Regions from separate parts of the Lysinibacillus sp. FSL K6-4013 genome, predicted to be linked through region 3. Evidence: a T-box and tRNA genes for the amino acid it is inferred to sense, from the RefSeq annotation. Region 3 holds a T-box; the other regions hold tRNA genes.
The links. A T-box is a leader RNA that pairs with one kind of tRNA and senses whether it is charged. The one in region 3 lies ahead of alaS (alanine--tRNA ligase), so its partner is inferred to be a tRNA-Ala.

Region 1 (9,720 bases), 400 kb from region 3:
GCTACAATTATTACAGCGAAAAGGCATACTAAATTGACAATACGACCAAAGCCACCAGGAAATTGTTTGGTAGGTGCCTTTTTAGAGAGTGCTGAACCTATATACACAAATAATTGGTTTGCTGCATCGCCTAGAGAGTGCATCATTTCTGCAAACATTGCAACGTTACCTGTAAAGAAAAAGGCGATTCCTTTAATAATTCCTAAAAATGCATTTACAAATGCAGCCATTAGTGAGGGTTTGTTACCGTCTTTTAATAGTTTTAATAGTTCTGCCATAAAAAATCCTCCAACTAGTTTAAAATTTCCATTTCGATTTTTTCTATATAAGATAGTGCTCGTAATGAACGATAAAATGACAACAAATTATCCGAGACGATTAAGGAAAGGCGTAAATCTAACTCATGTAAAACACTATCATTTTTTAAGTGCACATCTTTAATGCGTATGTTTTCAATGATAATGTTGTTGTCCTTTAAAAATAATAGAAATGATTCTGTATGGTTGTCATCATCAATTTGAACTTTTAATAGAATTTCTCGCATACGAATTCGCTTTGGTCCAATTTTCATAAGAAAAGGTGATAGTACCTCAATTCCAAAAACAATGATCACAACCGCTAATGTTGCATCCATGTAAAATCCCGCCCCAACCGCAATACCGATACCAGCGGCTCCCCAGATCATAGCAGCGGTTGTTAAACCCGTAATGCTGTCATTGCCGCGTCTTAGAATGACTCCTGCACCAAGAAAGCCAATTCCACTGACAATTTGCGCGGCTAAACGAAGAGGGTCCATCGTAATGTTGATATCTTCTCTTGCGGGGGTTGAGTAGGCTGTTTCAATGGAGATAATCGTTAATAAGCAGCTGAAAGTAGCAATCACTAAACTTGTTTTTAATCCAACTGGTTTTTTCTTTAATTCCCTTTCGATACCGATTACTAAACTTAATGTGGCTGCAATAACTAATTTTATGCCAACTTCATATGTAATCATATTTTCCAATAATGTTTCCATACACGACCCTCCATTGATATTTCGTATTGCTAAGAGATATGCAAACTGTCATTATTATATGTGCATCACTTTTTTGTATTGTACAACATGGAGGTAAGGACATATAAGTATTTTTTCAGGGAGGTGGGGTTTTATGGAACAGCCAAGAATTCATCCATACATCCCAATTGTAATTGGTGTAATTTCAGTATCGATGTCAGCTATTTTTGTGAAATTAGCATCGGCGGAAGCGGGAATTATAGCATTTTATCGCATGCTATTTTCCGTTTTAATCATGGCGCCATTGTTTTTAAGAGGATATACAAAGGAGTTAATAACCTTAAAAAGACGTGATTGGCTATTTTCTTCCGTTGCGGGGATTTTTTTAGCATTTCATTTTATATTATGGTTTGAATCACTCAACTATACTTCAGTAGCAAGTTCAACAGTTTTAGTAACGCTACAACCGTTGTTTGCATTTGTGGGCACATACTTCTTCTTTAAAGAGAAAATAACGATGAAAACAATCATAGCAGGATCGATTGCAATAATAGGAAGTGTTTTAATTGGTTGGGGCGATTTTAATGTAAGTGGAACAGCCTTTTATGGAGATGTACTAGCACTCATTGCTTGTGCACTAGCAACTGCCTATTTTTTATTAGGACAGGACGTACGTAAGAGATTATCCTTGGTAACCTATACGATGGTTGTATATGTTGTGAGTACCATTACTTTATTTATATATGTATTGGTTAAAGGGGAATCTTTTGGACCATACTCTTCGATGGATTGGATATGGTTTATCTTATTAGCATTAATACCAAATTTACTTGGTCATACTTTGTTTAATTGGTCTATTAAATATGTTAGTACGAATGTTGTTTCAATAGCTATATTATTTGAGCCTGTAGGAGCTGCTCTTTTAGCTTTGGTGATATTTAAAGAGTATTTAATCATGACACAAATCATTGGTGGATCGATTGTATTAGCAGGAATTCTATTGTTTGTAATAGATATTAAAAAGATTTTTAATTTTTTTATGAAAAATGCTTGATTTTTTAAATGCTATATTATATATTATTACTTGTCCTTAACAAGAAGGAACGCTTGAAAATAAAGTTTTTAAAAAGTTGTTGACTTCTAGTTGAGAATGAGATAAGATAATAAAGTCGCTGAAAACGACTTAAATAAAAATGAACCTTGAAAACTGAACAAGCAAAACGTAATCAATAAAGTTTTAAGTAGCTAGCTTAGCTAGTGAACAAAACACAATTTTGGACATCAAACATGATGCCAGCAAAACAATTTGAGCTAATCAAATTTCTTTTATGGAGAGTTTGATCCTGGCTCAGGACGAACGCTGGCGGCGTGCCTAATACATGCAAGTCGAGCGAACAGAAAAGGAGCTTGCTCCTTTGACGTTAGCGGCGGACGGGTGAGTAACACGTGGGCAACCTACCCTATAGTTTGGGATAACTCCGGGAAACCGGGGCTAATACCGAATAATCTCTTTTGCTTCATGGCAAGAGACTGAAAGACGGCATCTCGCTGTCGCTATAGGATGGGCCCGCGGCGCATTAGCTAGTTGGTGAGGTAACGGCTCACCAAGGCGACGATGCGTAGCCGACCTGAGAGGGTGATCGGCCACACTGGGACTGAGACACGGCCCAGACTCCTACGGGAGGCAGCAGTAGGGAATCTTCCACAATGGGCGAAAGCCTGATGGAGCAACGCCGCGTGAGTGAAGAAGGTTTTCGGATCGTAAAACTCTGTTGTAAGGGAAGAACAAGTACAGTAGTAACTGGCTGTACCTTGACGGTACCTTATTAGAAAGCCACGGCTAACTACGTGCCAGCAGCCGCGGTAATACGTAGGTGGCAAGCGTTGTCCGGAATTATTGGGCGTAAAGCGCGCGCAGGCGGTCCTTTAAGTCTGATGTGAAAGCCCACGGCTCAACCGTGGAGGGTCATTGGAAACTGGGGGACTTGAGTGCAGAAGAGGAAAGTGGAATTCCAAGTGTAGCGGTGAAATGCGTAGAGATTTGGAGGAACACCAGTGGCGAAGGCGACTTTCTGGTCTGTAACTGACGCTGAGGCGCGAAAGCGTGGGGAGCAAACAGGATTAGATACCCTGGTAGTCCACGCCGTAAACGATGAGTGCTAAGTGTTAGGGGGTTTCCGCCCCTTAGTGCTGCAGCTAACGCATTAAGCACTCCGCCTGGGGAGTACGGTCGCAAGACTGAAACTCAAAGGAATTGACGGGGGCCCGCACAAGCGGTGGAGCATGTGGTTTAATTCGAAGCAACGCGAAGAACCTTACCAGGTCTTGACATCCCGTTGACCACTGTAGAGATATAGTTTCCCCTTCGGGGGCAACGGTGACAGGTGGTGCATGGTTGTCGTCAGCTCGTGTCGTGAGATGTTGGGTTAAGTCCCGCAACGAGCGCAACCCTTGATCTTAGTTGCCATCATTTAGTTGGGCACTCTAAGGTGACTGCCGGTGACAAACCGGAGGAAGGTGGGGATGACGTCAAATCATCATGCCCCTTATGACCTGGGCTACACACGTGCTACAATGGACGATACAAACGGTTGCCAACTCGCGAGAGGGAGCTAATCCGATAAAGTCGTTCTCAGTTCGGATTGTAGGCTGCAACTCGCCTACATGAAGCCGGAATCGCTAGTAATCGCGGATCAGCATGCCGCGGTGAATACGTTCCCGGGCCTTGTACACACCGCCCGTCACACCACGAGAGTTTGTAACACCCGAAGTCGGTGAGGTAACCTTTTGGAGCCAGCCGCCGAAGGTGGGATAGATGATTGGGGTGAAGTCGTAACAAGGTAGCCGTATCGGAAGGTGCGGCTGGATCACCTCCTTTCTAAGGATTATTTCGGAATACAAACCTTGGGTTTGTAAGATTACGTTTTGCGTTCAGTTTTGAAGGTTCATTCTTTCTGAATGAAATACTTCAAAACTTGTTCTTTGAAAACTGGATAAAACGACATTGAAATTGTAACAAACACATTTATTTTTTAAGTTTTTTTATAGGCTTAATAACTTGGTTAAGTTATTAAGGGCGCACGGCGAATGCCTTGGCACTAGGAGCCGAAGAAGGACGGCACTAACACCGATATGCTTCGGGGAGCTGTAAGTGAGCTTTGATCCGGAGATTTCCGAATGGGGGAACCCACTACGTTTAATCGCGTAGTATCTTGACGTGAATACATAGCGTCTTGAAGGCAGACCCAGGGAACTGAAACATCTAAGTACCTGGAGGAAGAGAAAGAAAAATCGATTCCCTGAGTAGCGGCGAGCGAAACGGGAAGAGCCCAAACCAAGAGGCTTGCCTCTTGGGGTTGTAGGACACTCTATACGGAGTTACAAAAGAGCGAGTTAGATGAAGCGACTTGGAAAGGTCCGCCAGAGCAGGTAAAAGCCCTGTAGTCGAAAGTTCGTTCTCTCCTGAGTGGATCCTGAGTACGGCGGAACACGTGAAATTCCGTCGGAATCCGGGAGGACCATCTCCCAAGGCTAAATACTACCTAGTGACCGATAGTGAACCAGTACCGTGAGGGAAAGGTGAAAAGCACCCCGGAAGGGGAGTGAAAGAGATCCTGAAACCGTGTGCCTACAAGTAGTTAGAGCCCGTTAATGGGTGATAGCGTGCCTTTTGTAGAATGAACCGGCGAGTTACGATTACGTGCAAGGTTAAGCTTTAGAAGGCGGAGCCGCAGCGAAAGCGAGTCTGAATAGGGCGATGTAGTACGTGGTCGTAGACCCGAAACCAGGTGATCTACCCATGTCCAGGGTGAAGGTGAGGTAACACTTACTGGAGGCCCGAACCCACGCACGTTGAAAAGTGCGGGGATGAGGTGTGGGTAGCGGAGAAATTCCAATCGAACTTGGAGATAGCTGGTTCTCTCCGAAATAGCTTTAGGGCTAGCCTCGTGATGAGAATACTGGAGGTAGAGCACTGTTTGGACTAGGGGGCCATCCCGGTTTACCGAATTCAGACAAACTCCGAATGCCAGATATTTATACACGGGAGTCAGACTGCGAGTGATAAGATCCGTAGTCAAAAGGGAAACAGCCCAGACCACCAGCTAAGGTCCCAAAGTAATCGTTAAGTGGAAAAGGATGTGGCGTTGCACAGACAACCAGGATGTTGGCTTAGAAGCAGCCATCATTTAAAGAGTGCGTAATAGCTCACTGGTCGAGTGACGCTGCGCCGAAAATGTATCGGGGCTAAACGATTCACCGAAGCTGTGGATTGACATCTACGATGTCAGTGGTAGGAGAGCGTTCTAAGTGCGTTGAAGTCAGACCGGAAGGACTGGTGGAGCGCTTAGAAGTGAGAATGCCGGTATGAGTAGCGAAAGACGGGTGAGAATCCCGTCCACCGTATGACTAAGGTTTCCTGAGGAAGGCTCGTCCGCTCAGGGTTAGTCGGGACCTAAGCCGAGGCCGATAGGCGTAGGCGATGGACAACAGGTTGATATTCCTGTACCACCTCCTCACCGTTTGAGAAATGGGGGGACGCAGTAGGATAGGGTAAGCGCGCCGTTGGTTGTGCGCGTCCAAGCAGTAAGGCGTGTGTGTAGGCAAATCCGCACACTGTAACGTTGAGCTGTGATGGCGAGTCCGTATGGACGAAGTTCCTGATTTCACACTGCCAAGAAAAGCCTCTATCGAGGTGAGAGGTGCCCGTACCGCAAACCGACACAGGTAGTCGAGGAGAGAATCCTAAGGTGTGCGAGAGAACTCTCGTTAAGGAACTCGGCAAAATGACCCCGTAACTTCGGGAGAAGGGGTGCTCTTGAGCGTGCAAGCGCATGAGAGCCGCAGTGAATAGGCCCAGGCGACTGTTTAGCAAAAACACAGGTCTCTGCAAAACCGTAAGGTGACGTATAGGGGCTGACGCCTGCCCGGTGCTGGAAGGTTAAGAGGAGTGGTTAGCGCAAGCGAAGCTGCGAATTGAAGCCCCAGTAAACGGCGGCCGTAACTATAACGGTCCTAAGGTAGCGAAATTCCTTGTCGGGTAAGTTCCGACCCGCACGAAAGGCGTAACGATCTGGGCACTGTCTCAACGAGAGACTCGGTGAAATTATAGTACCTGTGAAGATGCAGGTTACCCGCGACAGGACGGAAAGACCCCGTGGAGCTTTACTGTAGCCTGATATTGAATTTTGGTACAACTTGTACAGGATAGGTAGGAGCCAGAGATCTCGGAGCGCCAGCTTCGAAGGAGGCGTCGGTGGGATACTACCCTGGTTGTATTGAAATTCTAACCCATGCCCCTTAGCGGGGCAGGAGACAGTGTCAGGCGGACAGTTTGACTGGGGCGGTCGCCTCCTAAAAGGTAACGGAGGCGCCCAAAGGTTCCCTCAGAATGGTTGGAAATCATTCGTAGAGTGTAAAGGCACAAGGGAGCTTGACTGCGAGACCTACAAGTCGAGCAGGGTCGAAAGACGGGCTTAGTGATCCGGTGGTTCCGCATGGAAGGGCCATCGCTCAACGGATAAAAGCTACCCCGGGGATAACAGGCTTATCTCCCCCAAGAGTCCACATCGACGGGGAGGTTTGGCACCTCGATGTCGGCTCATCGCATCCTGGGGCTGTAGTCGGTCCCAAGGGTTGGGCTGTTCGCCCATTAAAGCGGTACGCGAGCTGGGTTCAGAACGTCGTGAGACAGTTCGGTCCCTATCCGTCGTGGGCGTAGGAAATTTGAGAGGAGCTGTCCTTAGTACGAGAGGACCGGGATGGACACACCGCTGGTGTACCAGTTGTCTTGCCAAAGGCATCGCTGGGTAGCTATGTGTGGACGGGATAAGTGCTGAAAGCATCTAAGCATGAAGCCCCCCTCAAGATGAGATTTCCCATTACGCAAGTAAGTAAGATCCCTCAAAGACGATGAGGTAGATAGGTTCGAGGTGGAAGTGTGGTGACACATGGAGCTGACGAATACTAATCGATCGAGGACTTAACCAATATGTTTGAAGCATTCAATGCACCGTTTATCCAGTTTTGAAAGAACAATTCTTTCAACAAAAAAAGAGAGCTTCAAGACGCAAGTAGTACAAGGAAGCAAACAAGTGATTGAAGGAGCGTACTTATTACGTGACTGATTGAACGAGAGCAGCTGACGCAGTAATACGCCGTGTATTGGAGGTCGAATAAGTCTAGTGATGATGGCAAAGAGGTCACACCCGTTCCCATACCGAACACGGAAGTTAAGCTCTTTAGCGCCGATGGTAGTTGGGGGCTTCCCCCTGTGAGAGTAGGACGTCGCTAGGCATAACACCCAGGAGGATTAGCTCAGCTGGGAGAGCATCTGCCTTACAAGCAGAGGGTCGGCGGTTCGAGCCCGTCATCCTCCACCATATGCCGGTTTAGCTCAGCAGGTAGAGCAACTGACTTGTAATCAGTAGGTCGTGGGTTCGATTCCTATAGCCGGCACCATTTTTTCGAGCCATTAGCTCAGTTGGTAGAGCATCTGACTTTTAATCAGAGGGTCGAAGGTTCGAGTCCTTCATGGCTCACCATTTAGAAATAATAATAAGCGGGTGTGGCGGAATTGGCAGACGCACTAGACTTAGGATCTAGCGCCGCAAGGCGTGGGGGTTCGACTCCCTTCACCCGCACCATTATTTTCATTGCCAGATAAAAAACTTATGCACATGCGGAAGTAGTTCAGTGGTAGAACACCACCTTGCCAAGGTGGGGGTCGCGAGTTCGAACCTCGTCTTCCGCTCCAAATGTGCCGGGGTGGCGGAACTGGCAGACGCACAGGACTTAAAATCCTGCGGTAGGTGACTACCGTACCGGTTCGATTCCGGTCCTCGGCACCATTTTTAAATGCGCCCGTAGCTCAATTGGATAGAGCGTCTGACTACGGATCAGAAGGTTATGGGTTCGACTCCTGTCGGGCGCGCCAAAAGAACAACGGGAAGTAGCTCAGCTTGGTAGAGCACTTGGTTTGGGACCAAGGGGTCGCAGGTTCGAATCCTGTCTTCCCGACCATTTCCAAAAATTATGGGGCCTTAGCTCAGCTGGGAGAGCGCCTGCCTTGCACGCAGGAGGTCAGCGGTTCGATCCCGCTAGGCTCCACCATAAGTAAATTAACCAGTATAAAGATCCTGGCGGCGTAGCTCAGCTGGCTAGAGCGTACGGTTCATACCCGTAAGGTCGGGGGTTCGATCCCCTCTGCCGCCATCTTAAAGGACCTTTAGCTCAGTTGGTTAGAGCAGACGGCTCATAACCGTCCGGTCGCAGGTTCGAGTCCTGCAAGGTCCACCATTTATATATTGTAACGGAGGTATACCCAAGTCTGGCTGAAGGGATCGGTCTTGAAAACCGACAGGCGGGTAACACCGCGCGGGGGTTCGAATCCCTCTACCTCCTCCAGTTTTAAATTTTTATAAATGGTGCTTTAAAAACTCGAAACAGCATAAAATTATCGCGGGGTGGAGCAGTGGTAGCTCGTCGGGCTCATAACCCGAAGGTCGTTGGTTCAAATCCGGCCCCCGCAACCAAAAGGTCCCGTGGTGTAGCGGTTAACATGCCTGCCTGTCACGCAGGAGATCGCCGGTTCGATCCCGGTCGGGACCGCCATTTTTAAAATCAAAGTCATGAGAAGCAAAAGAGTGAGCAAGCTTAGCATGGACGAAATGGGTCAGTAGCTCAGTTGGTAGAGCATTAGATTGAAGCTCTAAGTGTCGGCGGTTCGATTCCGTCCTGACCCACCATTTATGCGGGTGTAGTTTAATGGTAAAACCTCAGCCTTCCAAGCTGATGTCGTGGGTTCGATTCCCATCACCCGCTCCAAGGGCCTATAGCTCAGCTGGTTAGAGCGCACGCCTGATAAGCGTGAGGTCGATGGTTCGAGTCCATTTAGGCCCACCATTATTCCGAAGTAGCTCAGTTGGTAGTAGCACCTGACTGTTAATCAGGTTGTCGCAGGTTCGAGTCCTGCCTTCGGAGCCATTTTTTATTTTGGGGAAGTACTCAAGAGGCTGAAGAGGCGCCCCTGCTAAGGGTGTAGGTCGGGTAACCGGCGCGAGGGTTCAAATCCCTCCTTCTCCGCCATGGGCCCGTTGGTCAAGTGGTTAAGACACCGCCCTTTCACGGCGGTAACACGGGTTCGAATCCCGTACGGGTCATACTAAAAACAGTAGATGCAAATGCATCTACTGTTTTTTTATATTCATAGATACAAAATTTACTCTTGATTCAATGCATTTTCATCCATATAAACTACTTCCCAGATGTGCCCGTCTACATCCTGAAAGCCCCAACCATACATAAATCCATGATCTTGTGGTTCACTATAAGGTTTACCACCAGAGGCAAGTGCCTTATTCACTAATTGATCTACTTGTTCTCGATTTTCGGCAGAAAGACATAAGATTGCTTCTGCAGAAGTAGTAGTATCTGTAATTTCTTTCTTACTAAATCCTTTAAATCGTTCTTCAACCATTATCAAAACAAAGATATTCTCATTAATAATCATTGAGGCTGTTGTTTCATCACTAAATTGTTGATTGAACTCAAAACCTAATTCCTTAAAAAAACGAATGGATTTGTTTAGATCTTTTACTGGTAAATTGATAAAGATATTTTTCGATTGAAAAGCCATTTAGTATCACCTCCAAATTGACAGTATCATGGGGCATAAAGGCTTGTCAATTATAGCAATGCAGACGAAAATGGAAGCCATTAGCACTATT
Region 2 (9,720 bases), 390 kb from region 3:
ATTTCATAAAAGCAACCAAATGGCGCCGCTCCTGATTCACCTGCTATAATGCGAGTGTCTGTAGCTAAAGGATTTCCTAGAACGCGCATACCTGTTGCTGCTATTTCTTCCTCACAGGAGATACTTATTTTTGTGTAGGCTTTTAAGATTTGCCAAGCCTGTGGATTCGGTTCACCACAAGCAAGACCTGCCATTATAGTTTGCATCTCCCCACCAACAGTGACAAATTGATCTGTATTTTTCTTAAAGCTTTCATAATAGCAATTAGCGACATGTGGCTCAACCAAGACAAATGTAATTTCTTGCTCATAGAATTGTTGTAAAAATGCTACAACCGATCCTGCAAAGGACCCAACACCAGCTTGCAAAAATACATGTGTTGGGGCTTGCTGAATCTGTTCAACAATCTCCTGTACAAGGGTTGTGTACCCTTGCATAATCCATAATGGAATTTCATCATAGCCCTCCCACATTGTATCCTGAATCAATACCCAACCATTTTCTAGTGCAAGCTGTGAGGTATAACGAACAGTATCGTCATAATTCATTGTCGTAATTTCAGCAAAAGCCCCTTCATTTTTAATATGCTGTAGACGCTCAGCCGCGCTGCCAGCTGGCATATATATTCGCGCTTGAAAACCCAGTTCTCTGGCTGCCCATGCCACACCACGACCATGATTACCATCTGTCGTTGAAATAAATGTTAAATTGCCTACTTGCGCTCTTACTTCTGGAGATTTTAACTGTTCAAACGATAGCTCCTCTATATTCCTCCCAAGCTTATTGGCAACATATTGCGCAATTGCATAAATACCGCCTAAAACTTTAAAGGCATTTAAACCAAATCGATAAGATTCATCTTTAACGAAGATCTTTTCTACATCCATACATGAAGCAAGTGCATCAAGTTGATGGAGAGGTGTCTTCTCAAATTGATCATATGTACGCTGAAACTGACTAACCCTCTTTACTTGGTCCAGTGAGAAAAAGGGAAGTATTGCTGTTGCTTGTTTTACATTGTCTTGCTCTAAATAATGCTGATTATAAACCCACCTTAATTTTTCGTTCATCGATATCCCCCCTCAATTTACGGTCAATATCTACATCATAGTCTATCTAACTTTAAAGTACCAGGAGAGTATATATTAGGAAGTAAAAAAACTATACATTCATCGAACACCGATAAATGTATAGTTTATGAGAAAATTATTTAACAAAGATTTCTTCCACTTGATCTAGCATAATATTCGCAGCTAAAATGCCTCCAGCCGTATTCCAAATGACATCATCCACTTTATGTGCATTGCCTTTTTGGACAGCCGTTAGGTTTTTCCATAGTGGGTCTTGTGTCCACTCTTGTTCAGTTGCTAATGCTGAGTCATCACCTGTTGGCATGTACGTGAAGTAGAAAATAACATCCCCATCCATTTGAGGGATCGCTTCTTTCCCTACTTCAATCGCTAAGTTTCCTAGTTTTGCATTATCTTTAAATAAATCTGCTTGCGCTGCAACACGTTTAAATCCTAAAGCATCAAAAATCACACCTGAGAATGAATCTGTGTAATAGATACGAGATTTATCAGCCATAAAGCGTACAAATGAAACTTCTTGGTTTGTTTGTTCTCCAAGTTCTTCTTTCAGTGCTTGTAGCTTATCTTCGTAAGCTTTTAGCACTTCTTCACCTTTTGTTTCTTGGTTTACTGCTTTTGCGTATAATTTAAAATTCTCTTTCCAGTCACCGCGTAATGTATCAGAAAATACAGTTGGAGCAATTTTGCTAAGTTTAGCATAATCTTTTTCTTGTCGTAATTTATTGCCAATGATTAAATCTGGCTTCAAAGAAGCTATTTTTTCGATATTAATTTCATGTTCAATACCGACAACCTCCACACCTTCCATTTGATCCTTAATGTGATCATACCATGGATCGCCTGTCCAAGATTGTACCGCACCTACTGGTTTAATTCCTAGAGCTAATAATGCTTCTGTTCCCTCATTAGTTAAAACAACAATACGTTTTGGTGTGTCTTTTACTTCAGTTGTCCCCATTGCATGGTCAACACTGTAAGCATTGCTTTCTTTTGTACTTTCTTCTTTGGTATCATCCTTAGAAGTACCGCAAGCTGCCAGAACAAAAATAGCAACCACAGCCAGCAAAACTAATAGTTTTTGAAATGCTTTTTGCACCTTTTCTTCCTCCATTGTATATGATAAAATGTTTAAGCATATCAGACGAGAATGAAAATCACTTTCATTTGTCTGAGAACGATATTAATCGTATTGGATGTATCTATCAATGTCAATAACTAATTTAATAATTTCCCAAGAAAAGAGTACACGTTAAATATGATATTACAAAATAATTATTCCAAGATGATTGCTTTACTAGTAGGAGTTTTACTATTACTTCTTTGTATGGGGATCAGTATTGTGTACGGTTATGCAAATACCTCTATTCAAACTACGTATGAATCTTTTAAACAATTTAACAATTCAAATGAGCATCTTATTATTCAAAATGTTCGAATTCCAAGAGCTCTTATAGCCAGTTGCGTTGGTGCTTCGTTAGCCATTACAGGCGTGCTTATGCAGACCTTAACGAAAAATCCATTAGCCTCTCCTGGAATTTTGGGCATTAATGCAGGAGCAGGCTTTGCTGTTGTTTTTGCTATGATTTTTTTCCACATTTCAAGCTTGCAATCTTTTGCATGGATTGCATTTCTTGGTGCAGCAATCGCTGCATTATCCGTTTATGGGATTAGTTTCTCAGGTAGAGATGCTGTTACTCCAGTGAAAATAACTTTAGCTGGTGCTGCCATTAGTGCCCTATTTGCATCATTTACACAAGGTTTACTCGCTACAAATGAAGCAGAGCTTGATCAAGTTTTGTTTTGGTTAGCAGGCTCTGTACAAGGTAGAAAACTTGAAATTTTACTTTCTGTTCTACCTTATTTAGTAATTGGGTGGATTGCTGCTCTCATCATTTCCCCTAAAATGAATATTCTCGCTCTAGGTGATGATGTAGCAAGAGGTCTTGGTTTACGTTTAGGACTTATGAAGATATTAGTAGGTCTTATTGTTATTTTTTTAGCTGGTGGAGCAGTTGCAATTGCTGGCCCCATTGGTTTTATAGGGATTGTCGTTCCCCATTTTGCGCGCAAGTTTGTCGGCACCGATCATCGATGGCTTATTCCTATGGCTGCTTTACTTGGGGGGATCCTTTTATTGCTGGCTGATGTTGCGGCTCGTTATATTATCATGCCTCAAGAAGTTCCAGTAGGAGTCATGACAGCTATGATTGGCACACCATTCTTTATTTACCTTGCGCGAAAAGGTGGAAAAAAATAATGAAACATGTAAAAACAATTCGTCTACTTCAACAAAAAATTTCATTTTTATTAGATGTACAAGCTATAAAAAAATTAATAGTGATTTGCCTACTAGCTCTTGCTGTTTTCTTTCTTAGTGCATCATTTGGTGATTCATTCATCAATCCATTAAAAGTTTTACAAGCTTTTTTTGGTTACGGCTCAGATTTTGATCAACTGATCATTATTGATTTTCGAATGCCTCGAATTTTCATGGCTTTGTTTGCTGGAATGGCATTAGCCGTAGCAGGTGCAGTTTTACAAGGAATCATTAAAAATCCACTTGCCTCACCTGATATAATCGGCATATCTGCTGGTGGTGGGGCAGCGGTTGTTGGTTTCTTAGCCATTTTCAGTGATTCCAATCACTCTTTAACTGTTAGTATAGAATGGTTGCCATTAGCAGGATTTACAGGGGCTACTATCGTCGGATGTATAGTTTACCTATTTGCTTGGAAAGATGGTGTCACACCACATCGTCTTGTCTTAATCGGTATTAGCGTGTCGGCATTCATGCAAGCAATTACTACAATGCTAATGATTATCGGCCCAATTTATCAAGCAAGTGAAGCGAATAAGTGGATTACCGGGAGTGTCAAAAGTGCAGATTGGGATCAAGTACAAATCGTTGTTCCTTTGATCATCATGCTTCTACTTATCACTTTATTTATCACACGACAGTTAAATGTTCAAGAATTAGGTGATGATACAGCATCAAGCCTAGGGCAATCTGTCCAAAAAACTCGCCTTTATTTAATTCTATTATGCTCCAGTCTTGTAGCGAGTGCTATAGCATTTGCTGGCGCCATTGGGTTTGTAGGATTAATGGCTCCTCATATCGCACGACGCATCGTTGGTTCATCATTCGGTGTACTTATTCCAGCATCCGCAGCAATTGGTGCATTACTTGTAATGGTTGCAGATATTATAGGTCGCACAGCATTTAGCCCATTAGAAGTACCCGCAGGCGTCTTTACTGCTGCCATCGGTGCACCTTATTTTATCTATTTATTATTTAGAAACCCAAATAAATAAAGGAGTCTATACTACATGACTGAATCTTTATTAACCAAATCCCTAACATTAAGTTATGGTGATTTCAATATTATCGAAGATCTCAATTTATCTATTCCTTTGAATGAAATTACTGTATTAATTGGAGCGAATGGCTGTGGTAAATCCACACTCTTGCGCTCCATTGCTCGATTATTAAAACCTAAAAAAGGCTCCGTTTTATTAAATGGTGAGGATATTTTTAAATTATCAACTAAACAAGTGGCTAAAAACCTCTCTATTCTTCCCCAATCTCCTGTTGCACCAGAAGGCTTAACTGTCTTACAACTTGTAAAACAAGGCCGCTACCCTTACCAAAATTGGCGTCAACAATGGACTGAAAAGGATGAAGAAATCGTTTTAAACGCTTTAAAAGCTACAGGTACCGAGCATTTACAAGATAGACCAGTAGACGAGCTATCAGGAGGACAACGTCAACGTGCTTGGATTGCTATGACACTTGCTCAAGATACAGATATCATTCTTTTAGACGAGCCTACGACATACTTAGATTTAACCCATCAAATAGACGTATTAGATTTACTATATGACTTAAACCAACAGCAAAAGCGAACAATTATTATGGTATTACATGATATTAATCTTGCATGTCGCTATGCCGATCATATTATTACAGTGCGTGACCGTGGTGTCTACCGTCAAGGGAAACCAGAAGAAATTATGACAACTGATTTAGTTAGTCATGTGTTTGACCTTGATTGCCAAATGACGGCAGATCCCATATTTGGTACACCTCTTTGCATTCCATATGGAAAAGGACGAAAAATTTAATCGCTAATTTGAAAAACAACAAGCCTACACAGAATGATTAATCTGTGTAGGCTTTCATTTAATAGAGGTATGTTATTAATCTAAGTATCTAGTAAATTAAAAAGTGCAGTAGATGTAAATTCATCTACTGCACTTAGTATGACCCGTACGGGATTCGAACCCGTGTTACCGCCGTGAAAGGGCGGTGTCTTAACCACTTGACCAACGGGCCCATGGCGGAGAAGGAGGGATTTGAACCCTCGCGCCGGTTACCCGACCTACACCCTTAGCAGGGGCGCCTCTTCAGCCTCTTGAGTACTTCCCCAAAATAAAAAATGGCTCCGAAGGCAGGACTCGAACCTGCGACAACCTGATTAACAGTCAGGTGCTACTACCAACTGAGCTACTTCGGAATAATGGTGGGCCTAAATGGACTCGAACCATCGACCTCACGCTTATCAGGCGTGCGCTCTAACCAGCTGAGCTATAGGCCCTTGGAGCGGGTGATGGGAATCGAACCCACGACATCAGCTTGGAAGGCTGAGGTTTTACCATTAAACTACACCCGCATAAATGGTGGGTCAGGACGGAATCGAACCGCCGACACTTAGAGCTTCAATCTAATGCTCTACCAACTGAGCTACTGACCCATTTCGTCCATGCTAAGCTTGCTCACTCTTTTGCTTCTCATGACTTTGATTTTAAAAATGGCGGTCCCGACCGGGATCGAACCGGCGATCTCCTGCGTGACAGGCAGGCATGTTAACCGCTACACCACGGGACCTTTTGGTTGCGGGGGCCGGATTTGAACCAACGACCTTCGGGTTATGAGCCCGACGAGCTACCACTGCTCCACCCCGCGATAATTTTATGCTGTTTCGAGTTTTTAAAGCACCATTTATAAAAATTTAAAACTGGAGGAGGTAGAGGGATTCGAACCCCCGCGCGGTGTTACCCGCCTGTCGGTTTTCAAGACCGATCCCTTCAGCCAGACTTGGGTATACCTCCGTTACAATATATAAATGGTGGACCTTGCAGGACTCGAACCTGCGACCGGACGGTTATGAGCCGTCTGCTCTAACCAACTGAGCTAAAGGTCCTTTAAGATGGCGGCAGAGGGGATCGAACCCCCGACCTTACGGGTATGAACCGTACGCTCTAGCCAGCTGAGCTACGCCGCCAGGATCTTTATACTGGTTAATTTACTTATGGTGGAGCCTAGCGGGATCGAACCGCTGACCTCCTGCGTGCAAGGCAGGCGCTCTCCCAGCTGAGCTAAGGCCCCATAATTTTTGGAAATGGTCGGGAAGACAGGATTCGAACCTGCGACCCCTTGGTCCCAAACCAAGTGCTCTACCAAGCTGAGCTACTTCCCGTTGTTCTTTTGGCGCGCCCGACAGGAGTCGAACCCATAACCTTCTGATCCGTAGTCAGACGCTCTATCCAATTGAGCTACGGGCGCATTTAAAAATGGTGCCGAGGACCGGAATCGAACCGGTACGGTAGTCACCTACCGCAGGATTTTAAGTCCTGTGCGTCTGCCAGTTCCGCCACCCCGGCACATTTGGAGCGGAAGACGAGGTTCGAACTCGCGACCCCCACCTTGGCAAGGTGGTGTTCTACCACTGAACTACTTCCGCATGTGCATAAGTTTTTTATCTGGCAATGAAAATAATGGTGCGGGTGAAGGGAGTCGAACCCCCACGCCTTGCGGCGCTAGATCCTAAGTCTAGTGCGTCTGCCAATTCCGCCACACCCGCTTATTATTATTTCTAAATGGTGAGCCATGAAGGACTCGAACCTTCGACCCTCTGATTAAAAGTCAGATGCTCTACCAACTGAGCTAATGGCTCGAAAAAATGGTGCCGGCTATAGGAATCGAACCCACGACCTACTGATTACAAGTCAGTTGCTCTACCTGCTGAGCTAAACCGGCATATGGTGGAGGATGACGGGCTCGAACCGCCGACCCTCTGCTTGTAAGGCAGATGCTCTCCCAGCTGAGCTAATCCTCCTGGGTGTTATGCCTAGCGACGTCCTACTCTCACAGGGGGAAGCCCCCAACTACCATCGGCGCTAAAGAGCTTAACTTCCGTGTTCGGTATGGGAACGGGTGTGACCTCTTTGCCATCATCACTAGACTTTGTTATGTATCTTGTTTTGAAGTTGTTTACCTGTCCTTCAAGACAAGAATTATTGTATAACGTTTTCTAACATTGTGCAATACTTTTTTATAAAAAAAAGAAATTATTACTTTTAAAAGATATTTTTGTTAAGTAAGAGAAAATATTGCCCTGCAAAATATTATAGCAATTGTTGATTCAAAAGAAAACATTTATTTTATTTCACCTATATTCTTAGCTTATAATCTATTTCAAAACAAGTGAAGAATATAGATAATCCTTCACTCGTCCTCTCATTAAATATTTGCAAGCTCTCTTTTTAATTTTGCAATATCATCAAGTGTAGTAGAAGGACCAAAAGATATTCTAAAAAATTGGCGTGCCGCTTCAAAAGAAAAACCCATTGATAGAATGGCCTTTGTTCCAGATTCACTATGAATATCACATGCACTACCTGTAGAGATACAGATTCCCGCCTCATTTAACTTTAAAAGAACATATTGCCCCTCTACTTTCTCCATCATTACCCCACAAATATTAGGTAGTTGCTGTTTACACTCAACGATCTGACATGTTTCAGGTAAGTTATTTTCGAAATAATTTCTTAAAGTTTCATAATGTTGCAATTCATATTGATAGTTTTCAATTGCCGCCGCAAAGGCCACGATTGCAGGAGTATCTAATGTCCCTCCTCTGAGCCCCCTCTCATGTGTCACACCTGGTGTTAATGCAGGTACTCGGATTGCGGGGTTAATATATATGGCCCCACATCCCTTTGGCCCACCTATTTTATGAGCCGAGATGGTAATTGCATCTGCTCCTTTTGGTATAGCTAGTTTGCCAAATGATTGTACACAATCAACATGACAGAAAATATTTGATTTTCTTGCTATCTCTACGATTTTCTCCACGGGCAGGATAGAACCAATTTCAGAATTGACATGTTGAATGGTAATTAAAGCAGTATCTTCACGGATTGCTTGTTGCAATTGCCTCAGATCAACGCAGCCATCCCTCTGCAAAGGTAATTTTGTTACAGTAAAGCCCTTTTTCTCAAGTGTATTCAAAGCTGCGTGCACTGAGGTATGCTCAGCTTGGGATGAAATAATGTGTTTTCCTTTTTTTGAGGCTAGTGCTAACGACAAGATGGCTATTAGATTTCCTTCTGTGCCACTACCCGTAAAAATTACGCCATCACTACGTACACCGAGGGCATGGGCTACAACCTCTCTTGAATGCTGGACAAAATAAAGGGCTTGTCCCCCTAGATCATGCAAGCTTGCACTATTTCCATAATAACGTTGTGCTACCTCTACATATGCCTCAAGAGATTCTCTCATCATTGGTGACGTTGCAGCATAATCCATATAAATCATCATCTTCTTCCTCTCTTGTTCATAGGGTCTTGTTTTCTTTTTTATTTTATGTAAAGATAGGTGTCAAGACAACTGTAAAGAAGGTATAACTATGGATGTAAAGACAGACGTCCTTATAATTGGTAGTGGCATTGCTGCACTTCAAGCTGCTTTACTGCTTGAAGAACATTTTCAAATACAAATTGTTACAAAATCATCTATATATATGAGTAGTTCTTATCGTGCACAAGGTGGTATTGCTGCTGTTATAAGTGAGGAGGATCATATTCAACACCATATGGCTGATACATTAAAAGCTGGAGAGTATCATCATGAGAAAAGGCATGTTAAAACACTTATTAAAGATGGCACGGAGATTATGCAAAACTATCTAAAGAATGGCCTCCCTGTTGATCGGCAGGTCGATGGAAAACCTGCTCTAGGACTTGAAGGAGCACATAGTCATCATCGTATTCTACATGCAGGTGGTGATCGTACTGGTCAGATTTTCATAGATTACTTGCTTCATAAACTCTCACCCAAAACAAAGATCAATTGCTATGAAATGGCATATGAGCTTTTACGAAATACAGATGGTGACTGTGTAGGAGTACTAACTAAAGGAGAAAAAGGTACAAAACGTTACTTGGCTCATCATGTTATTTTAGCGACAGGTGGTGCAGGTGCCCTTTATTCAAGCACATCTAATTTTCCAACCAATACAGGCGATGGGATCGCATTAGCATTTCGAGCAGGCGCTGCCATTAGTGATATGGAATTTATGCAATTTCACCCGAGTCTTCTTTGGTGTAAAAATGAAGCAAAGGGATTAGTTTCTGAAGCTGTCAGAGGTGCTGGGGGTATTTTTGTGAACGCACAGCATCAGCCCATTATGACAGGTTTACATGCTCAACTTGACCTAGCACCAAGACATATTACGGCACTTGCCCTATTTACAAAACGTGCAGCTGGTGAAGAAACGTTTATTGATATCACTAACATTCAAGACTTTGAAGCAAAATTTCCAACAATTGCTCAGCTGTGCCATGA
Region 3 (9,720 bases):
TACACATTGCTCCATGAACAAAGGCCTCAATTTCAATGTCGACCTTTTCCTTCATCAGCTTCATTTCTTCTCCGCCCACTTCACGTGCTAATACAACACGATGTAAACCTTCTTCTTTCCAGTACTGCACGGCCTTCCAGTTGGACAATGATTGCTGAGTAGAAAGGTGAATTTCAAGCTTAGGTGCTGCTGTACGACATGTTTCAATAATGAGCGGGTCTGCTACAATAATACCAGTTACGCCCACTGATTCAATATCCTTTAAATAACGCTCTAAGCCATCCATATTTTCATTGTGGGCAAAAATATTTGTTGTTACATATATTTTCGCACCATATTGATTGGCAAATTCTACACCTTCACGCATCTCTTCAATTGAAAAGTTATCCGCATTCGATCGTAGACCAAACTCTCGCCCACCGATAAATACAGCATCTGCTCCGTAATGGACAGCTATTTTTAATTTCTCTAAACTACCAGCTGGTGCAAGTAGCTCTGGTTTTTTAGTAATGACACGTTTACCGTTGACAATCTCACGGATTTTGTCATTTTGCTCTAACGCTAATGCCATGTTATTGTCCCCTCCTAGTAAACTGTTTCCTTGAAGATAAAGCCAGTATCTAATGGTCTAATAGCTGGTTGAATATCTTCAATTTTTGCTAATAAATCGTCTTTTATTTCTTCATATGCCTCTTCTGATTCGTCAAAATACGTATCGATTGCTTTTCGATAAGCTTCTGTTACCACGACTACATAGTCTGGCGCTTGAAGTACACCTTCAATTTTCAGAGCATCGATGCCACCTTCAAATAATTCGCCTAGTTCATCAATAATACACATATCATTTGGACTGAAAATATGTGTACCATTTACATCTTCATATATTGGATATTTATTATTTCGTTCATCATCATGTAGGAACATATTACGATTTTCCTGGCGATTTTCAATAGCCATTACTTTATCTTGATATAAGAAATAATGGCCGAGTAATGGACGTTTTGATTGGAACATACATGTCATGCCATGTACTTGTACTTCAATTTCCATTTCGGTATTTTCTTTAATTTCTAATACTTCATCAAGAGAAAGCTCACGCGCTAACACTGCACGCGTTGCACCACGTTTCCCCCAGTAATTAGCCGTAAACCAGTTTGTAGCTGTCGTTTCTGGATTCCAATGTAACGGAATCGTAACACCTTGCTCTCTACGAATAATGAGAACCGCTGGATCACCGTAGATTAAACGGTCCACACCGATACGTTGCATTTCATTTAAATAATCAGCAAGTGCCTCTAGCTTCTCATTATGGAAAAGTGCATTGACTGCAACATATACCTTTTTACCCGCTTCATGAATAAGCTTTGTCGCTTCTTCTACTTCTTCAACGGAGAACTCTCCTGCTAGACGTAGACCAAATTGTTGTTCACCAATAACAAAAGCATCTGCTCCAGCGACTAAAAGTGCTTTTATATGTTCTAATGATTGTGGTGTCACAAGCAATTCTGGTTTTTTCATAGTAGTCACCTCTTCAAACATAGTAATAAACCATCACCGACTGGTAAAAAAGCACTTGTATAATCTGGGTGCTGCATAATCCAATCCGTGAAGTTTTTTAAATTGCGAATCATTGTTCGCTTACGACGTGGAACATCCTTCAACTCTAAATCAGACAAACCATGCATGTACATATTATCGATATACAATACCCCACCTGATTTTACTAAAGGTGCATATTTTTCAAAAAAGCGTTGGTATTGTCCCTTCGCAGCATCAATAAAGACCGCATCGAATGTTGTGTTAATGGCCTCGTCATCCACTTCTAAAGCGTCACCCTCAATGACCGTAATTCGATCGGATACAGTCGACCGTTTAATATAGGCTTTTGCCCTTGCTACACGATCTTGATCACGTTCAATTGTAACAATTTGGACATAAGGCAATGCCTCTGCCATACGAATAGCAGAGTAACCAATTGCTGTACCTATCTCTAAAATTTTTGACGGATTTTGAATACGCAACAGTTGATTTAATGCATCAATACCTGCCAGCTGCATGATCGGTACGTGATGCTCCTCCGCAAATGCTTCCATTTCTAAAAGCAATTCATTACGTGGCTGTATAAATGATTGTATATATGCATCTGATAATTCCATTGTTTCCACCCTCATTTAAAAGGCAACGAGCGTTTGCCGTTGTCTGTACTTCATCATTTATCAACAAAAAGAAAAAGACCAAACGTGATGTCTTGGTACTTTGCCATACAAAAATGAGCAATTGCTTCGATATGCTCAAACAATTGCCACCACGCATATTTGTCCCGCATAAATGAACGGATTGATCAAAAATCACACTTTATAATAGCATGAAAATAGAAGGAAAGCTATTTTTCTTTCCTTCTATCCATCTGTTTGCTATATGATTTTTGCTCTTCCTATACGTTTACTCTTCTTTTCGTAAATATTTTTCTACCTTCTGCAAATGCTCATCATAGGTTTTTGAGAAGTGGTTGACACCCTCTTTATCTGCTAGGAAGTAGAAATAATCTGTTTGACTTGGATTTAATGATGCCTCAATCGAAGTTTTACCTGCACCTGCTATTGGACCAGGTGGTAGACCTTTATTTTTGTAAGTGTTATAGGCATTATCCACTTCTAAATCTTCATATAGAACACGATCCTTGTGATCACCCAGTGCATAGAGCACGGTTGGGTCTGTTTGGAGTGGCATCCCTTCATTGATTCGATTATAGAAGACACTTGCAATAGTCTCTCGATCCGTTTGAGCAGTCGCTTCTTCTTCCAATAATGAAGCAAATGTTAATAGCTGATGTACGGACATTTGTTTTTCAGCTAAAACATCACTATAGTTCTTCACCACATTGTTCATGGCTGCTACCATCTCTTCTACAATCGCTTGTAAAGATGGTTTTTCTTCATAATAAGAATACGTAGCTGGATATAAATAGCCCTCTAAGTCATAGCGAATGTTGTCAGCTAAAACAGCCTCTGTAACTAGCTCAGGATAATTAGCCATCATTTGTTGAACAAATGTGTCACTCGTCACAAGATCCATAAATTCTTTTTGTGTGTACGGTGTTTTCTTTTCAATCACTTTCCCAATTTGTTCAAGTGTTAAGCCTTCTGGGACTGTCATCGTAAAGACAGGCTTACGATATACCTTCCCTGTTTTCAAGCTTTCAATGAGTTCATCAAATGTCATTGCCTGTGTTAAATCATAATTTCCCGCTTGAAATTGTGATTCATTTTTAAATTTTGCATAGTATTTAAAAACACGTGCATCTTTTATGACACCTTTTTTCTCTAGTAGTGTTGAAATGGAGGACAAACTAGAGCCAATTGGTACTTCTACCGCAATTGTTTTCGTTGCATTAGGGTCCAGTGGTTTTAAAGCACCTTTTACATAATTGTACCCAAATAAACCAACAACCCCAATTATTAGTACGAAAACAATGGCAATAAGTGCGACGATTTTTCTCACGATCTTTACCTCAGATTTTCTTTCTTGCATTTTTGAAAACATTTCTTGTTTTTTAGAACCGTTATCCACGGGTTTCCCCCCTATCACTATTCAATATCATACTAGAAATCAACTTTCACGACAAACAGAAATCGACAATTCAGGAGAAATTACATATGTAAAAAATCTGCCAACAACTTTCGTTAGCAGATTTTTGAGCATTCTAGAAATAGTTCATTCTATAAAGTGTTTAATACTTCTTCTACAAATTCCCATTCTTCATCTGACTCAATCGGGTATAGCTCTTCAATTTGACCTTCATTTCCAGCTATATATTGGGCAGCAAAAATATCACGCTCATCAATCGGTTCTTCTGTTGCTGGCACATATAATACATACGATTTACCGAAATGCTCAGATGAAAACGTATGAATGACTTCGCACACTTGATCTTTTCCTTCTTCATCCGTCACAGTAATTAGCTGTGGTTCTTCTTCAAATTCATCTAGTAATGTTAATACCACTTCATTAATCATTTCCCATTCTGCATCTGTTTCAACAGGCTGTAAATTGGTCATCTCACCTGTATTATCATCGTAATCAAAAGTCATCGCCGAAAGGTCTCCTGGGATTTCTTGACCTGTTTCATCTACAAGGGAAAATAACACATAGGACTTGTCCTCCGCATCAAAGGTAAAGACCACACGACACTGCTGTTCCTTACCATCTTTCCCAATGATCATAAATTCTTGCGTTTCTTCATTCATACAGTTTCCTCCTTTATGACAATTTGATGTCATTTATTAAATCGTTTTTTGAGGTTAGGCACTTTTTAGATAGCTTCTCCAATTTTTGAGCGGTTTTCCCTGTTTAGGAGCGCTTTTTCTCTACTTTTGAGCGGGTTCTCACATTCTTAGAGCACTTTCACTCTATTTCTGAGCGAATCCCCTCACTTTATGAGCAGGTCCCAACAATTCTTCTACATATAGAAGAGTGTCAATAAAAAAGGAACAAGGACTGCAAGCTGCGATCCTTGTTCCAAGCTTTGAGTTAGAAGTTTAGTCTTCGTATTCATCCTCTAAAGCGTTTAAAACGTCCTCTACCATATCCCACTCTGCTTCAGTTTCGATTGGTGTTAATTCACCATCTTCACCATTTTCAGATGGTACAAATGAAGATACGAAGATTTCAACGGAGCCATCTTCGTCTTCCTCTGCGCCTACCATTGAGTAAAATACATATGATTTGCCAAACTCTGGAGATTCATGAACGTGAATCACTTCACAAAGCTGCTCGTTTCCGTTCTCGTCAATCACTGTAATGTGTTGAACATGTAGTTCTTCTTCATGGTTATGCTCGTGTGCCATGCATTGTCACCTCATCAATTAATTTTTGCTATCTAAGTAGCCTTGTAAAATCATCACAGCTGCCATTTTATCAATGACCTGCTTGCGCTTTTTGCGACTCACGTCCGCTTCGATCAGCATACGTTCTGCAGCCATCGTCGTTAAACGTTCATCCCATAACTTGACGGGTAGTGAAAATGTTTCTTCCAACAACTTTTTATAGTTCTCGGATGCTTCACCACGCGGTCCTACCGTATTATTCATGTTTTTTGGGTATCCTACAACAAATTCTGTTATAGTATATTCCTTTACTAGCTCGGCGATACGGTCAATACCGAACTCACCATTAGCCTCATCAATTTTTACGGTTTCAATACCTTGGGCGGTCCAACCAAGTGCATCACTTACAGCAACACCCACAGTTTTTGACCCAACGTCTAATCCCATAATTCTCATTTCTAGTCCTCGTTATTCTTTTTAATATAAAATTTAACAAGCTCCTCTAGAATTTCGTCACGCTCAAGCTTGCGAATTAAATTACGAGCATCCTGATGGCGAGGAATATACGCCGGATCACCAGAAAGTAAGTAACCAACAATCTGATTGATAGGGTTATATCCCTTTTCCTCTAATGAAGAATGAACTTTCAACATTACCTGCTTGACTTCCTGTTCCATTGATTCTTCTGGAAAATTAAATTTCATCGTTTGATCAAATGAACTCATGACCAGCACCTCGCTTTCAGAAATAAGGAGATGTGCAAACAAGCTCATCTCCAATTTCTCTTTATTATAACATGTTTTGGTGAATTAATTAAATGGATTTAACATAATCATACACAGAAAGTAGTGCTTCATCAAGTTTTGATGCATCTTTTGCACCTGCCATCGCCATATCTGGACGACCGCCACCTTTACCACCACATGCTTCTGCAACCATTTTCACAATATTCCCCGCATGGTAATTGCCACCAACTAATTCTTTTGAAACGCCAGCACATAACATAACTTTTTCACCATCAACTGCTCCAAGAACAATGACTGCTTTTGGCATCTTCGCTTTCAGGTCATCCATCATTTGACGAAGTTGATTGTTATCCTTCGCTTCCACTTTTGTAGATAGCACTGTTACATCTCCAATTGTTTGAGCGGCATCCACAACTGCCCCTGCCTGTGCATTGGCAATTTTTTGAGATAATGCTTCGTTTTCACGTTGTAATTCTTTGTAGTCGGCTTGTAATGCCTGTACTTTTGTGACAATATCTTTCGCATTTGCTTTTAGTAATGCTGCTGCATCATTTAATAATGCTTCTTCTTCTTTTACTGCTTCATAAGCCACTTTTCCTGTAACAGCTTCAATACGACGAGTACCTGCACCGATACCACCTTCTGAAACAATTTTGAAGAAGCCAATTTCAGAAGAGCGTTTAACATGGATACCACCACATAGCTCAATTGAATAATCTCCAATTGATACTACACGTACAACATCTCCATATTTTTCACCGAATAATGCCATAGCACCCATTGCTTTTGCTTCATCAATGCCTTTTTCTTCAATAACGACCTCTATATCATCCCACACTTTTTCATTTACAATACGTTCAATTTGTTGTAATTCTTCTTTTGTAACTTGACCAAAGTGAGAGAAGTCAAAGCGTAAACGATCAGGGCCTACATATGATCCAGCTTGGTTCACATGATCGCCTAGCACATCTTTTAATGCACGTTGCATAATATGTGTCGCTGTATGGTTTTTAATGATTAAATTACGATCATCACGATTGACCACTGCTTGCACTGCATCTTCCACATGCATTTCACCAGATTCAACTACTACCGTATGAAGCGGTTGACCATTCGGTGCTTTTTGAACATCTTTTACAATAGCCGTAAAGCTATCATTTGAAATTGTCCCACTATCGGCAATTTGGCCACCCATTTCAGCGTAGAATGGTGTCTTCGCTAAAATAACCAATGCTTCTTGACCTTCTGAAGCGACTTTTGCTACTTGACCATTGACGATCATTGCAGCGATTTCAGTACTAGCTGTTAACGTATCATAGCCAACAAATTCACTTTCCACCGTTAAGTTTGCTAATACTTCATTCTGTACTTGCATAGAGTCAACATCTTGACGAGCAGCACGCGCACGTTCACGTTGTTCTTCCATTGCTGCCTCAAAACCTTCATGATCTACTTTCATGCCTACTTCTTCTGCATATTCTTCCGTTAACTCGATTGGGAATCCGTAAGTATCATATAAACGGAAAGCATCTGCTCCTGGAATGTAATCATGACCGGCTGCTTTTTGAGATTCCACTACTTCATTAAAGATAGTCAAACCACCATCTAATGTTTCATGGAAACGAATTTCTTCATTTTTAATGACACGTTGAATAAATTCGCATTTCTCCGTAACTTCTGGATAGAAGTCTTCCATAATTTTACCCACAGTTGGTACAAGTTCAAACATAAATGGTTTTTCAATACCAATTTGTTTAGCATAACGAACAGCACGTCGTAGTAAGCGGCGTAATACATAGCCACGGCCTTCGTTTGATGGCAGGGCACCATCGCCTATTGCAAATGCTACTGTACGGATATGATCTGCAATCACTTTAAATGGTGTATTAATATCTTCTTCTGAGCCAAAGATTTCATTTAAATCTACTTCACCAGGACGCTTATATTTACGGTTGGCAAATTCCTCGATTTTTTCAATGATTGGCATGAATAAATCTGTATCAAAGTTCGTTGGTACATTTTGAACGACTGATACAATACGCTCTAAGCCCATACCTGTATCAATATTTTGCTTTGGTAGTGGCGTGTAAGTACCGTCAGGATTATGGTTAAATTGAGAGAACACAAGATTCCAAATTTCAAGATAACGCTCATTTTCCCCACCTGGATACATTTCAGGATCATTCTCATCTGAGCCGTATTCTACACCGCGATCATAAAAAATCTCAGAGTTTGGACCAGATGGACCTTCTCCGATATCCCAGAAGTTTCCTTCTAAACGAATTAAACGTTCTTCTGGAATACCAATCTCCTGATGCCAAACATCATATGCTTCCTGATCTTCTGGGTGAATCGTAATGGATAATAACGCTGGATCAAAGCCCATCCATTTTTTATCTGTCAAAAATTCCCAAGCGTAATGAATTGCTTCTTTTTTAAAGTAGTCACCAATAGAGAAATTTCCTAACATTTCAAAGAATGTATGGTGTCGAGCTGTTTTCCCAACGTTTTCAATATCGTTGGTACGAATCGATTTTTGTGCATTTGTAATACGTGGATTATCAGGAATAATACGTCCATCGAAATATGGTTTCAATGTTGCAACACCTGAGTTGATCCAAAGGAGTGATGGGTCATTTATCGGCACAAGTGGTGCTGATGGCTCATGATGATGCCCCTTTTCTTTAAAAAATTCCAAATACATACGGCGAATATCTACTGCTTTCATTGGATAAATTCCTCCTATTTAATATTGTAAAATCACGATACGAATCCTGCGATTTACCGAAGAAAATAAAAAAAGCCCTCATCCCCAAAAAAGGGACGAGGACTTGTCATTAGTCTCGCGGTACCACCCTAGTTGTAAGTAAAAATTTTTACTTACCTCTTTAGCACTTGTAACGTCAGTGAACGGCAGGGATTAGCTGCACTCTGGAGTAGCTTTCGGCATTTGCTGCTGTGAGGATTTTTTCAGCCTAGAAATCCCTTTCTTGTCCACACACAAATACGTACTTTTTCCATCATCGTTTTTACTTTTTCTATCGAAAATTATAAAAAAAATCTATTGCGCTGTCAATTAGTACTAGTATGACTAACACAAACTAAGCAATCATTTTTTTGAAATATGCCCACATACCCCACGTGAAAATGACTAAAAAGGCGCTGATAGCAATAGTTGTATAGGGTGAATCCTGATAAGGTAAAGGTACATTCATACCAAAAAAGCTAGTAATTACAGATAGCGGCAACATAATTGTCGAAATGACCGTTAATAAATTCAGCTTTTCAATAGATTTACCACTGATTATTGAAAAATACGTATCAAGCGTGCTGTTAACTAAATCGCGGTAAGTCTCTGTAGAGTCGACAATCCGTTCTAGATGGTCATTCAAATCTTTATAGAATGGAATATTTTCTTCTTGAATATCAAATTTCCACTGGCCATTGGCTGTTGAAAAAATTCTTCTTTGTGGCATTATGGCCTGACGAATTAAAATAATTGTCCGCTTCAGTGCAAGAAATTCCTCAGTCACCACTTTCGGTTGATAATCATAAATCTCTTCTTCCAGTTCATCTATACGTGCTCGAATTCGTTCTAATACGGGGAAGTATTCGTCTGTAATTCCATCAATAATGGTATGCAATAAAAAATCAGTACCCTTTTCCAAATATTTTGGACTATTGATACAAACATTCTCCATGTTGCCTAGCCATTGCAACTTTTGTTTATGCACAGTCACAATATAGTTTGGACCCATAAAAATATTTAATTCAACGGTTGTAATTTCATTGTTACTTTTTTCATTATAGATTGGTGCATGAAGCACAAAAAATTTATAATCACCATAACTATCCATTTTCGGACGTGAGCCCTCATGTAAGCAATCCTCCACAGCTAGTGGATGAAAGCCAAATACATCTGCTATATTATTCAATTCATTATAACTATACGCATATAAATCTACCCATAATAAGTCTCCGTTATGAATAGGAAGTTGGAAATCCATCATATTGAAATCATGTTGGACTGTCTTGCTGCCGCTATTATAATAGTGGATTTTAATCATTGCATTTCACCTCGTGTTTTGTTATTGAGGGAAACAAAAGGTCATCCTTTATCACCTTTTGTCTGCGTCGGTGATCAGAAA

Region 1: it has a tRNA-Ala gene. The T-box ahead of alaS (alanine--tRNA ligase) is inferred to sense a tRNA for this amino acid. The anticodon was not compared.
Region 2: it has a tRNA-Ala gene. The T-box ahead of alaS (alanine--tRNA ligase) is inferred to sense a tRNA for this amino acid. The anticodon was not compared.

The regions. Positions count from the first base shown of each region.
Region 1 is NZ_CP152031.1:3,575,194-3,584,913, reverse strand. It holds gene MHB39_RS17800 (cation diffusion facilitator family transporter) at 1-278, opposite strand, end outside; gene MHB39_RS17795 (MgtC/SapB family protein) at 293-1,015, opposite strand; gene MHB39_RS17790 (DMT family transporter) at 1,149-2,048, shown strand; rRNA gene MHB39_RS17785 (16S ribosomal RNA) at 2,320-3,872, shown strand; rRNA gene MHB39_RS17780 (23S ribosomal RNA) at 4,055-6,982, shown strand; rRNA gene rrf (5S ribosomal RNA) at 7,173-7,288, shown strand; tRNA gene MHB39_RS17770 (tRNA-Val) at 7,299-7,374, shown strand; tRNA gene MHB39_RS17765 (tRNA-Thr) at 7,378-7,453, shown strand; tRNA gene MHB39_RS17760 (tRNA-Lys) at 7,461-7,536, shown strand; tRNA gene MHB39_RS17755 (tRNA-Leu) at 7,554-7,638, shown strand; tRNA gene MHB39_RS17750 (tRNA-Gly) at 7,674-7,748, shown strand; tRNA gene MHB39_RS17745 (tRNA-Leu) at 7,754-7,842, shown strand; tRNA gene MHB39_RS17740 (tRNA-Arg) at 7,852-7,928, shown strand; tRNA gene MHB39_RS17735 (tRNA-Pro) at 7,938-8,014, shown strand; tRNA gene MHB39_RS17730 (tRNA-Ala) at 8,029-8,104, shown strand; tRNA gene MHB39_RS17725 (tRNA-Met) at 8,133-8,206, shown strand; tRNA gene MHB39_RS17720 (tRNA-Ile) at 8,214-8,290, shown strand; tRNA gene MHB39_RS17715 (tRNA-Ser) at 8,306-8,398, shown strand; tRNA gene MHB39_RS17710 (tRNA-Met) at 8,452-8,526, shown strand; tRNA gene MHB39_RS17705 (tRNA-Asp) at 8,530-8,605, shown strand; tRNA gene MHB39_RS17700 (tRNA-Phe) at 8,664-8,739, shown strand; tRNA gene MHB39_RS17695 (tRNA-Gly) at 8,745-8,818, shown strand; tRNA gene MHB39_RS17690 (tRNA-Ile) at 8,820-8,896, shown strand; tRNA gene MHB39_RS17685 (tRNA-Asn) at 8,901-8,977, shown strand; tRNA gene MHB39_RS17680 (tRNA-Ser) at 8,989-9,079, shown strand; tRNA gene MHB39_RS17675 (tRNA-Glu) at 9,082-9,153, shown strand; gene MHB39_RS17670 (VOC family protein) at 9,213-9,629, opposite strand.
Region 2 is NZ_CP152031.1:3,561,272-3,570,991, forward strand. It holds gene MHB39_RS17515 (diaminopropionate ammonia-lyase) at 1-1,070, opposite strand, end outside; gene MHB39_RS17520 (iron-siderophore ABC transporter substrate-binding protein) at 1,207-2,202, opposite strand; gene MHB39_RS17525 (iron ABC transporter permease) at 2,347-3,348, shown strand; gene MHB39_RS17530 (iron ABC transporter permease) at 3,348-4,403, shown strand; gene MHB39_RS17535 (ABC transporter ATP-binding protein) at 4,419-5,213, shown strand; tRNA gene MHB39_RS17540 (tRNA-Glu) at 5,353-5,424, opposite strand; tRNA gene MHB39_RS17545 (tRNA-Ser) at 5,427-5,517, opposite strand; tRNA gene MHB39_RS17550 (tRNA-Asn) at 5,529-5,605, opposite strand; tRNA gene MHB39_RS17555 (tRNA-Ile) at 5,610-5,686, opposite strand; tRNA gene MHB39_RS17560 (tRNA-Gly) at 5,688-5,761, opposite strand; tRNA gene MHB39_RS17565 (tRNA-Phe) at 5,767-5,842, opposite strand; tRNA gene MHB39_RS17570 (tRNA-Asp) at 5,901-5,976, opposite strand; tRNA gene MHB39_RS17575 (tRNA-Met) at 5,980-6,054, opposite strand; tRNA gene MHB39_RS17580 (tRNA-Ser) at 6,108-6,200, opposite strand; tRNA gene MHB39_RS17585 (tRNA-Ile) at 6,216-6,292, opposite strand; tRNA gene MHB39_RS17590 (tRNA-Met) at 6,300-6,373, opposite strand; tRNA gene MHB39_RS17595 (tRNA-Ala) at 6,402-6,477, opposite strand; tRNA gene MHB39_RS17600 (tRNA-Pro) at 6,492-6,568, opposite strand; tRNA gene MHB39_RS17605 (tRNA-Arg) at 6,578-6,654, opposite strand; tRNA gene MHB39_RS17610 (tRNA-Leu) at 6,664-6,752, opposite strand; tRNA gene MHB39_RS17615 (tRNA-Gly) at 6,758-6,832, opposite strand; tRNA gene MHB39_RS17620 (tRNA-Leu) at 6,868-6,952, opposite strand; tRNA gene MHB39_RS17625 (tRNA-Lys) at 6,970-7,045, opposite strand; tRNA gene MHB39_RS17630 (tRNA-Thr) at 7,053-7,128, opposite strand; tRNA gene MHB39_RS17635 (tRNA-Val) at 7,132-7,207, opposite strand; rRNA gene rrf (5S ribosomal RNA) at 7,218-7,333, opposite strand; gene MHB39_RS17645 (cysteine desulfurase family protein) at 7,612-8,694, opposite strand; gene nadB (L-aspartate oxidase) at 8,783-9,720, shown strand, end outside.
Region 3 is NZ_CP152031.1:3,174,515-3,184,234, forward strand. It holds gene MHB39_RS15735 (U32 family peptidase) at 1-571, opposite strand, end outside; gene MHB39_RS15740 (peptidase U32 family protein) at 586-1,518, opposite strand; gene MHB39_RS15745 (O-methyltransferase) at 1,524-2,156, opposite strand; gene mltG (endolytic transglycosylase MltG) at 2,443-3,570, opposite strand; gene MHB39_RS15755 (DUF1292 domain-containing protein) at 3,720-4,247, opposite strand; gene MHB39_RS15760 (DUF1292 domain-containing protein) at 4,539-4,847, opposite strand; gene ruvX (Holliday junction resolvase RuvX) at 4,866-5,282, opposite strand; gene MHB39_RS15770 (IreB family regulatory phosphoprotein) at 5,285-5,551, opposite strand; gene alaS (alanine--tRNA ligase) at 5,640-8,300, opposite strand; T-box leader at 8,389-8,605, opposite strand; gene MHB39_RS15780 (magnesium transporter CorA family protein) at 8,674-9,639, opposite strand.